DNA from 3 places in the Bradyrhizobium sp. Kon58 genome. Region 3 is predicted to be linked to each of the others. Evidence: predicted binding sites of a transcription regulator. Region 3 holds the regulator's gene; each other region holds the start of a gene.

Region 1 (3,962 bases), on a different contig from region 3:
CCTCGCGCTCTAATAATCCACCTGCATCAGATACAGCCCGTCCGGCGGGGCGACGATGCCGCAGGCGGCGCGGTTGCGCGCGGCGAGCGCTGCGGAGAGATCGTCGGCGGTCCAGCGGCCTTCGCCGACCCACATCAGCGACCCCACCATCGAGCGCACCTGGCTGTGCAGGAACGAGCGCGCCGAGGTGAGAATATTGATCTCGCGCCCGTCGCGCACGACATCGAGCTGATCGAGCGTCTTCTCCGGCGACTTGGCCTGGCACTCGGTATCGCGGAAGGTGGTGAAATCGTGCTTGCCGAGCAGGCGTTGTGCCGCCGCATGCATCGCATCGGCATCGAGCCGGCGCGGCACGCGCCAGGCGTGGCCGACATCGAGCGCGAGATTGGCACGGGTGTTGACGATGCGGTAGCGATAGTGGCGCTTCACGGCCGAGAAGCGCGCCTCGAAACTATCAGGCACGATGTCCGCTTCGAGCACGGCGACAGGATGCGGGCGCAGATGCGCGTTCAACCCATCGCGAAAACGACCCTGCGGAAACTGCTTGTCGATATCGACATGCGCGACCTGGCCACGCGCATGCACGCCGGCATCGGTGCGCCCGGCGCCGTGCACGCGCGCATCGGCGCCGGTCATCGCCTTCACCGCGGCTTCCAATGCACCTTGCACCGAGGGCAGCGTCTCCTGCACCTGCCAGCCGAAAAACGGCGCGCCGTCATATTCGATGATGAGCTTGTAGCGGGGCATCAGGCCAGCCGCATCGGCGGCTTGAGCGGCACGCCGCGCAGGAAGTCCGCGGCCTGCATGCGCGCCTTGCCTTCGCGCTGGAGCTCGATCAGACGGATTGCGCCCTCGCCGCAGGCGATGGTGAGGTGATCGTCGAGCACCTCGCCGGGTGCGCCCGTGCCTTTCGCCAGCTCGCAGCGCAGGATTTTTATCCGCGCATTCTCAAGCTCGGCCCAGGCGCCGGGAAAAGGCGACAGGCCGTTGATATGGCGCAGCACCTCGCGCGCGGGCCGGGTCCAGTCGATCCGCGCTTCGGCCTTGTCGATCTTGGCGGCATAGGTGACGCCGTCCTCGCTCTGCTGCTTGAGTTGAAGCCCACCGCGATCGAGCGCGGCCATGGCGCGCACCATCAGATCGGCACCGAGCCGGGACAGACGATCGTGCAGATCGAGCGCGGTCATATTGTCCGTGATCGCGAGACGCTCGGCCATGGCGACGTCGCCGGTGTCGAGGCCAACATCCATCTTCATCACCATCACGCCGGTCTCGGCATCGCCGGCCATGATCGCGCGGTTGATGGGAGCAGCGCCGCGCCAGCGTGGCAGCAGCGAGGCGTGCAGATTGTAGCAGCCGAGCTTTGGCGCATCGAGGATCGCCTGCGGCAGGATCATGCCATAGGCGACGACGACAGCGGCATCGGCGTCGAAGGCGCGAAATTCTTCCAGCGCCTCCGGCGTTTTCAACGTCTTCGGCGTCAGCACCGGCACGCCAAGCTTTCGCGCGGCCTCTTCCACCGGGGTCGGCTGCAATTGCAGGCCGCGCCGGCCGCCGGGCTTGGGCGCGCGCGTATACACGGCCACGATCTCATGGCCATGCGCGACGAGCTCGAGCAGCGTCGGCACGGAGAAATCGGGCGTGCCCATGAAGATCAGGCGGAGGGGCATGTGGCGGCGCTCGGTAAGGCTTGTTTCTCCGTCATGCCCGGGCTTGTCCCGGGCATCCACGGTCTTGGCGGCAAAGCAATTAAGGCGTGGATGGCCGGGTCAAGCCCGGCCATGACGACGAGAGAGAACCCTACTCACTCCGCGCGCTTGGCGGCTTTCTCGAATTTCTTCAGCACGCGGTCGCGCTTGAGCTTTGACAGATAGTCGACGAACAGCACGCCGTTGAGATGGTCGATCTCGTGCTGGATGCAGGTGGCGTAGAGGCCTTCGGCGTCCTCCTCGTGCACCTTGCCGTCCAGATCCATGTAGCGCACCCGCACCTTGGCGGGGCGCTCGACCTCCTCGTAATATTCGGGAATCGACAAACAGCCCTCCTCGTAGACCGACAGGTCCTGCGAGGAGGCGATGATTTCCGGATTGATGAAGACGCGCGGCTCGGGCTTGGTCTCGCCGTCCTGGTCGGGCTTGGCGAGGTCCATGGTGATCAGCCGCAACGGCTGCGCGATCTGGATCGCCGCGAGCCCGATGCCGGGCGCGTCGTACATGGTCTCGAACATGTCGTCGGCAAGCTTGCGTATCTCCGGCGTGACCTTCTCGATCGGTTTGGAGACCAGACGCAGCTGCTTGTCGGGCAGGATGATGATTTCTCTGAGGGCCATGGCCGCGATTTAAGCCGCGCGTTCGATGCGGTCAATCCGGCCGGGAACCCCGTTAACCCTCCGCTAACCATAAAACTTCGCCTTTCGTTAACCATAAAAATTAACGGGGCATTTACACTAAATGTTCGCTATTCGTTCGTGCCGCCCAGCGAATCGGCTAGAAGCAGGGGCATGAACGAGATCATTTTCATGCTCGGCGACTGGCCGGTGCGCACCGTGGACGCGCTGATCGGCTTCGGCGCCCTGGTCCTCATCCTGATGGTGGTGATCGCCGTCGTGATCGCCGGCTCCTCCCGGCGCGGGGCGGAACTCGCGATGGCCAACGCCATCCGCGCCGACGAACTCGAGGAGCGCATCAGCCAGATGCTGCATGCCCAGAGCGAGGCTTCGGGGCGGGTCGACGCCATGACCCAGACGCTGGCCGGCCGCCAGGCCGACATGGCACGCGCGGTCAACGAGCGGCTGGATTCGGTGACCCACCGCGTCGGCCAGTCCATGGAGCACACCACCCGCAACACCATGGAGAGCCTGCGCGCGCTGCACGAGCGGCTCGGCATCATCGACAGCGCGCACAAGAACCTCACCGACCTCACCACGCAGGTGACGACCCTGCGCGACGTGCTCGCCAACAAGCAGTCGCGCGGCGCCTTCGGTCAGGCGCGGATGGAGGCGATCGTCCAGGACGGTCTGCCGAAGGGCGCCTACGAGTTCCAGTTCACGCTCTCGACCGGCAAGCGTCCGGACTGCGTCGTGTTCCTGCCCGACCAGCGGCCGCTCTGCATTGACGCGAAGTTTCCGCTGGAGGCGATGACCGCGCTGCATGACGCGCGCAGCGACGAGGAAAAGCGGATCGCCACGCAGCGGCTGCGCGCAGACGTGATGAAGCATGTCAGCGACATCGCCGAGAAATATCTCGTCGCCGGCGAGACCCAGGACATGGCGCTGATGTTCGTGCCGTCGGAATCGGTCTACGCCGAAATCCACGACGGTTTCGACGACGTGATCCAGAAGGCGTATCGCGCCCGGGTCGTGCTGGTGTCGCCGTCGCTGCTGATGCTGGCGATCCAGGTGATGCAGCAGATCATGAAGGACGCGCGCATGCGCGACGCCGCCGACCAGATCCGCACCGAGGTGATCAAGCTCGGCGACGACCTCGGCCGCCTGCGCGACCGCGTGCTGAAGCTCCAGAAGCATTTTGCCGACGCCAACGAAGACGTGCGGCAAGTTCTGATCTCCGCCGACAAGATCGAGAAACGCGCCGGGCGCATCGAAGAGCTCGATTTCAGCAAGAGCGATGCGCCGGAAGCGCCGCATCTGGTCGCGACCGGCGCTGCCGAGCTGTTCCCGCGCAAGCTCCAGGCGGGGGAGTGACTTTCCTTACCTCGCCCCGCTTGCGGGGAGAGGTCGGATCGCCCTTGCGATCCGGGTGAGGGGGTACAGGTCTCACAACCATCTCATTGTGGAGAGAGGCCCCTCACCCCGACCCTCTCCCCGTAAGAAACGGGGAGAGGGAGAAGAGGCAGCGCTCCCAGAATCTGCTAACACCCTGCCATGACCGCACCCGACGCGACCTCCCCTACCGGCTCCGGCACGGCCCCCACCTCCTGGCGTGACAGCCTTGCCGTCTACCTGC
Region 2 (3,962 bases), on a different contig from region 3:
GGTCTCGGTCCGGCCGGTCTTGATCTGCTCGCCGATCCGGAACTGCCACTGCCAGATGCCGGGAAGTGCCGTCTTGGCGACGGTGAACTCGATGCCCCTGTGATTCATGGCCTTCTCCCACGATTCACTTCCATCACTGAGAACATGCTGGGCAGCATAATATTCCAGGCAAAGCTAAATCTGTCGGTAAGCCCCGGATCGCGCACAGCTATCCCGCAAACGCACGCGCTACCGCCCGGCGGCGGCGCGAGACCTCTCCGTGGTTCTCCGGCCAAGAACAGAGTTCCTGGGATGGGTAAGGGCGCCTTCCGGAACGCGGCGGCATGTGCCTTGCTTGGTCCGATGATGGTCAGCAACATGGGCGCGTCATGCCGGGCATTCCCCGCCGCTATTCTCATTTCGTGTTCGGAATCATCCAGTCCGGACTGACCTCGCTGGTCGCCGCGGGCATCGCCAGCTTTCCCGCAGGGAACGCGCTGGACTTCCTCGCGCACTGGATGGTGTCGTGGCTGATCGCATGGGCGGCGATGCTGCCGATCGTGCTGCTCGCGGCGCCGGCGATCCGCGCCTTCTCGCTGCGTCTGACGCAGGAGGAGGGCGGCTCGCAAACCGGCCGGCCGGCATGAAAATCGGCAAGGAAATCGGCAAGAAAATCAGCATGAAAAAACCCCGCTTGGGAGAACCAAGCGGGGAGAAGGTTATTGGAGGCTGAGGTGCTGGGCTGCAACACCATAGCCGGACGACCCTAGCCGGCTCAGCTTACGACAGCCTGACAAGGCCCGACGGTGACAGCGAAAGCCGGAGCGCGGGGGCCGCACACTGGCCCCGCACCGGTCCCAATTTCGACATCCGTTCGCACAACTCAGGACACAACCGCAGGCGAGATTCCGCCGCGACGGTGCTGCCATGGGGGAAACGTGGCGCACCGGCAACGGGGTGGCATCATGGACAACGTAGAGCGGTCATTCGCCGCCGCGACGGCGGCTGGCTTCGTAGTGCTTGTGATCGGCATCGGGTTGCTGGTTCTGCTGTAGGCGATGTTGGGTGCCGGGACGGCTCCGGGGGGTGGAAAGGCCCGTGCGCGCCTTTTAAAAAACACGAAAACAACCCCATGCACAGTAGCCTGCCGGAAAATTACCTCGTTCAATCAATGAGTTAGTGGTAGTATTTAGATACCTTATCGCCTCGGATTTCACCTCCAAGGCCCTGCGAATCCCCATTCCCGTGCCGATCTCCGTGAGATCAATGCGGTCGCTCGGGCACCGTCGCCAGCGCGGTCCCGGCGCCAAACACCGCCGCCTGCCGAGTCGGTAGGCCTGCTCGGTCAGCTCCTAAGCCCTCGTCGTGGCCGCTTTAGTGAACCTTGATCGCGTCCAGCGGCAAACGGAGCTCGGCGGCACGCTCTTCGCGGTCCTTCTTGCGGAACTCGTTTTCCTTGCGCTCGAACTTGCGCATCTCCTCCTGCGCCGCCTCCAGCAGTGGATTGCGCCGGCTCGTATCGTGATGCGTGTTGTTCGTCATGACTGAGGTCCCCAGAGTTGCGGTCCCGTCCAAGACTCCCATGCAAGAGTCCCATCCCAGAGAAGGCCGCAGACCGCGAAAAGGTTCGGTGCCGCAGGATTACGGAATTCTGACGGCGCGCAGGGCATCCGTCTTTGATGCGGGTCATTTAACGCGCAAATCCCCAAAAGAACATATTGCGAACCTAGAACAAATGGGGTACATTGATTTTATCGCCGCGCCGCCTTGCCAGCCGTTTGTCCCTCTAGCGAATCCTCGCCATAAGGAGCACGACCCAATGTCCACCACTGCCCTGCGTATCGTCGAAGGATCTTCCATGGACAAGAGTAAAGCTCTGGCCGCCGCGCTCTCCCAGATCGAGCGGCAGTTCGGCAAGGGCTCGGTGATGAAGCTCGGCAAGAACGACCGTTCGATGGATGTCGAGGCGGTCTCATCGGGCTCGCTCGGGCTCGATATCGCGCTCGGGATCGGCGGCCTGCCGAAGGGACGCGTCGTGGAAATCTATGGGCCGGAATCCTCGGGCAAGACCACGCTGGCGCTGCACACGGTGGCGGAAGGGCAGAAGAAGGGCGGCATCTGCGCCTTCATCGACGCCGAGCACGCGCTCGACCCGGTCTATGCACGCAAGCTGGGCGTCAACATCGACGAGCTCCTGATCTCGCAGCCGGACACCGGCGAGCAGGCGCTGGAAATCTGCGACACGCTGGTGCGCTCCGGCGCGGTCGACGTGCTGGTAATCGATTCGGTCGCGGCGCTGGTGCCGAAGGCCGAGCTCGAGGGCGAGATGGGCGATGCGCTGCCGGGTCTGCAGGCCCGCCTGATGAGCCAGGCGCTGCGCAAGCTGACGGCGTCCATCAACAAGTCCAATACCATGGTGATCTTCATCAACCAGATCCGCATGAAGATCGGTGTGATGTACGGCTCGCCGGAAACCACCACCGGCGGCAACGCGCTGAAATTCTATGCCTCCGTCCGCCTCGACATCCGCCGCATCGGCGCGATCAAGGAGCGCGACGAAGTGGTCGGCAACACCACGCGCGTCAAGGTCGTCAAGAACAAGCTCGCGCCGCCCTTCAAGCAGGTCGAATTCGACATCATGTACGGCGAGGGGGTCTCCAAGATGGGCGAGATTCTCGATCTCGGCGTCAAGGCCGGCATCGTCGAGAAATCCGGCGCCTGGTTCTCCTATGACAGCCAGCGTCTTGGCCAGGGCCGCGAGAATTCGAAAGCGTTCTTGAAGGCCAATCCCGACATCACCGCCAAGATCGAGACCTCGATCCGTCAGAACTCCGGTCTGATCGCCGAACAGATTCTCGCCGGCAGCCCCGAGCGTGACGCCGACGGCGAGGAGCCGGGCGACGAGTAAGCTTCAACAGTAGAGTTTTTCGCGAGGAGCGGGCGCTGAGGACGTTGAGTTGCCGACGTCTTCGGCGCCTGTTTCGTTTTGCGTGGGGGCACCGGGTGGTGCGATGAAGCGTCTGATCTTGACCAGTTCGTCCGGAGGCCAGCTCGCACGATCCGGGTTGGCGGAGCTTGTCATCTCATCCTCGTTTCACTTTGAGTGGGGACCGCTGCCCTCGCCCGAGAAGCTCGCAGCCTATTTCGCGCCGCGTTCGGCGAATCTCGGGCCGGGTGATCATTGGTCTGATTGGGGCATCCGCTGGCCCAAGAGCATCAAGGATCGCAAAGACTTGTCGCTTGCGGACTTCTGCGAGCAATATGACGTGGTTGAACTTTGGTTCGACCCAGCTCCCCGGGATCAATTGCAGCTCGTCTGCCTGCTGGACCACCTCAGCTCCTGCTCCTCGCTGGTGGGAAAGCTTAAACTTCGACTTGTGGCATCCGAGCTGACGACAGCACACGGTGAGGATCTCGCTGCATCCGAGCCGCACATTCATGTCGTGCCTGTTAGGGCCCAGGAGTTCGAGACTGCCCGGTTGGCGTGGGCGGCCTACCGCGCAATGACCCCTGAGGCGTGCGTCGATCTCCTTTACCAGGATCTCAGTGCATTGCTGATGCTGCGCCCGGCCTTGCTCGATCTCTTGGCAGAACTCCCGTCGCCTTCGACGGGACTCGGTGCGACCGAGATGCGGTTTTTGGAGATGCTTGCCAGAGGGTTTGCGAACACGGGTGCGTTGTTTCACCTGTGCTCGCATCGGCGCACGTTCGTGTTTGGAGAGACTGAGTTGGGTCGGTTGCTCGACGGGCTCGCGCTTGGCCCCAAGCCCGCAGTGGCCGGATTGGACGACGAACTGCGCACGATCCACCGCGAGAATCACAGGGATCGGCATGCCGCATATCTCCGCAGCCGACTGTCACTGACCGAGTTCGGGGAGGCTGTCCTGGCTCACCAGGAGGATTTCAGTCGCCACAATCCGATCGACCGCTGGTGGGGTGGCACGCATCTGACCAATGATCGGCTGTGGCGTTACGGCTCTGTT
Region 3 (3,962 bases):
CGGGCGCATCGTGTTCTTCGACGATCTTGCCGAAAACATCGAGGGAGCGCGGGCGCGCGGCTTGACGGCGGTGCATGTGACCTCGCCGCGTGACGTCGGGAACGCATTGAAGGCATTGGGCATCTGACGACGAGGCGTCGTCGCGAAACCCTTGGCGCCACGGCCCAACGGGAACAATTTTGGAAAAAACTGAGGAACCCAATCACTTTGTGCATTTTTATACAGAGTTCCCGGAACGGAATACCACCTTCCGGACTCTTAGAGTCCGTTGGGACTTCTACGGACGGATGCATCATCGTGCTGGGCAAGACCTACCTCACCAAGCAGGCCTCTCTTCTTCTTGAATTCGCGAGGACAACTTCAGATTCGGAGCTTTCCGCCAAGCTCGTGAGCAAGGCGGCCGACCTGAAATCCCAGGCCGATCCGCTGCCCGACAAGGATCAGGGACCCAAGGCGCCCGACGTAACTCCCGGGCAGCCAGGGAGCTGATCGATCCAGGCCCGGGGCGCTCGTCGTTCTCGCCCTTCCATGACCACTCTCCTGCCGATCTGTCGGGTTCTTCGGATCATGCCACGACGCGCGCGATCCTGCCTTCGGAACAATGTGAAGCGGCGGGATGACTGCGCGCGCTCAGCCGTTTTTGCCTCTGCGCCCGCGCTCGGCTAGAAGATTTGCGGAACATTCGCCCGAACGTGCCGAGCAGGAGTTTTCGCCGTGGCCTTGATGCCGGTTTCTGACGCGCTTGCCGCGGTGCTGGCGGGTGCAGAGCCGCTGCCGGAAGAAATGATCTCCCTCGACGAGGCCTACCATCGCGTGCTCGCGCGTGACGTCGCGGCGCGGCGCACGCAGCCGCCGCAGGCGATGTCGGCGATGGACGGCTACGCGGTGCGCGCGGCTGATGCCGCGACGATCGATTCGGAGCTCACCGTCATCGGCGAAGTCGCGGCAGGCCGACCGTTCGCGGGGACGGTCGGCGCCGGCGAGGCCGTGCGGATCTTCACCGGCGGCGTCGTTCCCGGTGGCGCGGACGCCGTCGTGATCCAGGAGGACACGGTCGCTGCCGGCAAGCGCATCACGATCAAGGAAGCCGCGATCGCCGGTCGGCACATCCGCCCCGCAGGCGTCGATTTCCGCGAGGGCGACGTGCTCCTGCGCAAGGGAAATCGTCTCACCGAGCGCGACCTCGCGCTCGCCGCCGGGATGAACCATCCGCACCTTGGCGTTTTCAGACGTCCGAAAGTCGCGATTCTCGCCACCGGCGACGAGCTGGTGATGCCGGGCACCACGCCCGGCCACGGCCAGATCGTCTACTCCAACGGCTACGCCCTGCACGCGCTCGCCCGCAGCGAGGGCGCCGAGACCATCGACCTCGGGATTGCCGCCGACACGCTGGACGCCACCACCGCCGGCATCCGCCGCGCCCGCGAGAGCGGCGCCGACATCCTGATCACGACCGGCGGCGCATCGGTTGGCGACCACGATCTGGTCCAGCAGGCGCTGCGGGACGAAGGCATTGCGATGGCGTTCTGGAAGATCGCGATGCGGCCAGGCAAGCCGATGATGCACGGGCGGCTCGGCGCAATGGAGGTGATCGGCCTGCCGGGCAATCCCGTGTCGTCCTACGTGTGCGCGTTCCTGTTCATGGTGCCGCTGATTCGCGCCCTGTCGGGCCGTTCGGTGATTCACCATCGCAGTGAACGCGCCGTGCTCGGCCGCGACGTCGGCGCCAACGACCAGCGCGAGGACTATCTGCGCGCGCATCTGGAGGAGCGTGACGATGGCACGCGCGTCGTTCTTCCCGTCAACCATCAGGACTCTTCGCTGCTTGCGAATCTCGCTGCAGCACAGGTACTTCTCGTGCGCGCACCGTTCGCGCCGAAGGCCGAAGCCGGCACGGCTTGCGAAGTGTTGCGGCTCCCCGTCTGAGCGTCCGGCAATGCGCGTTCCGCGAACTTTGCTCTGTTCACGGTAAATTAAGCAGTTGCGGAACATGTATCGAACATATAGTGTCCGTTCATGATTTGTTTCGAGTATGTAGCGGCTTATTGCCGAACTCTGCGTCTCGGAATCGGACGACATCAACCGGGGGACTTTGGTCGAGATGTTAACGCGCAAACAATACGAGCTTCTGCGGTTCATCAGTGAACGTCTGAAGGAAAGCGGCGTGCCGCCCTCCTTCGACGAGATGAAGGATGCGCTCGATCTGCGCTCGAAGTCGGGCATCCATCGCCTGATCACGGCGCTCGAGGAGCGTGGCTTCATCCGACGCCTGCCCAACCGCGCCCGTGCGATTGAAGTCATCAAGCTGCCGGAGCTCCAGGCAGCCGCCGGCAGCCGCCGCGGCTTCACGCCGAGCGTCATCGAGGGCAATCTCGGCAAGGTGCGTGCGAGCTCCAGCCTGCCCGCGGACGACGGCGAACGTCCCGTCGCGGTACCGGTGATGGGCCGCATCGCGGCCGGCACGCCGATCGAGGCGTTGCAGACCCGCAGCCATACTATCAGCGTACCGCCTGACATGCTCGGCTCGGGCGAGCATTACGCGCTCGAAGTGCGCGGTGATTCCATGGTCGAGGCCGGCATCCTTGACGGCGACATGGCGCTGATTCAGCGCAACGAGAGCGCCGATACCGGCGACATCGTGGTGGCGCTGATCGACGACGAGGAAGCGACGCTGAAGCGCTTCCGCCGCCGCGGCGCCTCGATCGCGCTCGAGCCCGCCAACGCGGCTTATGAGGTCCGCATCCTGCCGCCCAACCGGGTGAAGATTCAGGGCAAGCTGATCGGGCTTTACCGGAAGTACTGATACCGGGCGTCCTTGATACCGGGAGTACTTCATGCCGGAGGTGCTTGGCGCCTCGCGCGCTTCCGATCGGCATCGCCGGTCAGAAATTGGAACGGATCATCGTCCGCTCCGGCTGGGTAGTCTTTCTGGTTCTGCACAGACTATCCGGCCCCTCCTTCGGCGCTGGCTCCTCGCGACGCCCACGAAGCGGCACTGGTTCGCGGCGCAAGTGTTCGAGGAAACAGCGGCCGGCGACCAAGCTCGACCGTTGCAGTCAAGCCGGCGATATTCCCGCACGCGCCTCCCGAATGCATCGCAACTCGCTTTGTTCCTATTGAATTCGGGAAAGATAATGTGATCGCGGCTCGCGGAAAGCAGCCGCAGATTTGCCCACAACCAAGCAGAGCGTTCATGCTTCAACTCTGATAGAGGCCTGCGCCTCGATTAAGAGACGCGGGTTGCTATCCCAGCATGAGGAGCACCCGATGTGTGACTACAGCCTGCATGCCGTCGCGTCGCGCCCCGCCGAAGTCGGCGAGACGATCGTCACGACAAGCTTCCGCGGCACCTCGACGCGCGGCTTCGCCTCGGCAGCCGATCCGTCTGTTGCCGTCTGCCTGCTGCCGGGAACGGAGCTCGCCTTCGCCGACGACGTTCGCTACGACAATCGCTGGATCTGGACGCGCACCATCAATTCCCGCGTGGGCAAGTTCGGCAAGATCGACCCGCACGTTCCCGACCGCCATCATGACGCGATCGAATTCCCGGACGGCAAATACGTGCTGGTGACGCAGCTCGTCGAAGGTCAGCGCGCGACCGTGTTGCAGCTGCCGGTAACTCAGTCGGTCGCCGAGCGAGAGCACAAGGCGCAGATTATCGCCGACCGGCAGCCGACCGTCAGGCACCTGCCGATCGGCTGACACAGCCTCCCCCGGCTACGAGGTCGGGGGGTTAGGATTGAATTGCCATCGCCGGCCGTGGCCGGCGAGATGGTATGGCTCGCGTCCGCGAAATCCAATCGGATGGACCAAGCCCGCACCTCTCCGCCGCACGAAGTTTGAGCCGCCCTGCCTGAATTTTGAACGTCCGCTTCGCAGCCAAATGACCGATGCTGTCAGGGCTTGAGACGGCGGACACGCTCGATGAAAACCTTCCTTCGCGTCGTTGAACTCTGGGTGCC

Evidence for each region. The regulator LexA, encoded in region 3, represses DNA repair genes until DNA is damaged. The targets are predictions, from matches to a motif close to TGTTCNNNNTGTGTTCNG.
Region 1: AC0L20_RS24710 (DNA recombination protein RmuC) is a predicted target of LexA. The motif match lies at 2,452-2,469, and genes of this name have one in related genera.
Region 2: recA (recombinase RecA) is a predicted target of LexA. The motif match lies at 1,689-1,706, and genes of this name have one in related genera.

What each region holds. Positions count from the first base shown of each region.
Region 1 is NZ_JBVVOT010000016.1:144,934-148,895, reverse strand. It holds gene truA (tRNA pseudouridine(38-40) synthase TruA) at 10-747, opposite strand; gene fmt (methionyl-tRNA formyltransferase) at 747-1,670, opposite strand; gene def (peptide deformylase) at 1,805-2,329, opposite strand; gene AC0L20_RS24710 (DNA recombination protein RmuC) at 2,501-3,700, shown strand; gene AC0L20_RS24705 (AmpG family muropeptide MFS transporter) at 3,881-3,962, shown strand, end outside.
Region 2 is NZ_JBVVOT010000002.1:457,553-461,514, reverse strand. It holds gene AC0L20_RS06025 (hypothetical protein) at 1-108, opposite strand, end outside; gene AC0L20_RS06020 (DUF2798 domain-containing protein) at 369-626, shown strand; gene AC0L20_RS06015 (hypothetical protein) at 1,354-1,521, opposite strand; gene recA (recombinase RecA) at 1,799-2,887, shown strand; gene AC0L20_RS06005 (hypothetical protein) at 2,991-3,962, shown strand, end outside.
Region 3 is NZ_JBVVOT010000007.1:95,622-99,583, forward strand. It holds gene AC0L20_RS14880 (HAD family hydrolase) at 1-127, shown strand, start outside; gene AC0L20_RS14885 (hypothetical protein) at 298-489, shown strand; gene AC0L20_RS14890 (molybdopterin molybdotransferase MoeA) at 715-1,926, shown strand; gene lexA (transcriptional repressor LexA) at 2,102-2,803, shown strand; gene AC0L20_RS14900 (hypothetical protein) at 3,268-3,702, shown strand; gene AC0L20_RS14905 (GAF domain-containing protein) at 3,925-3,962, shown strand, end outside.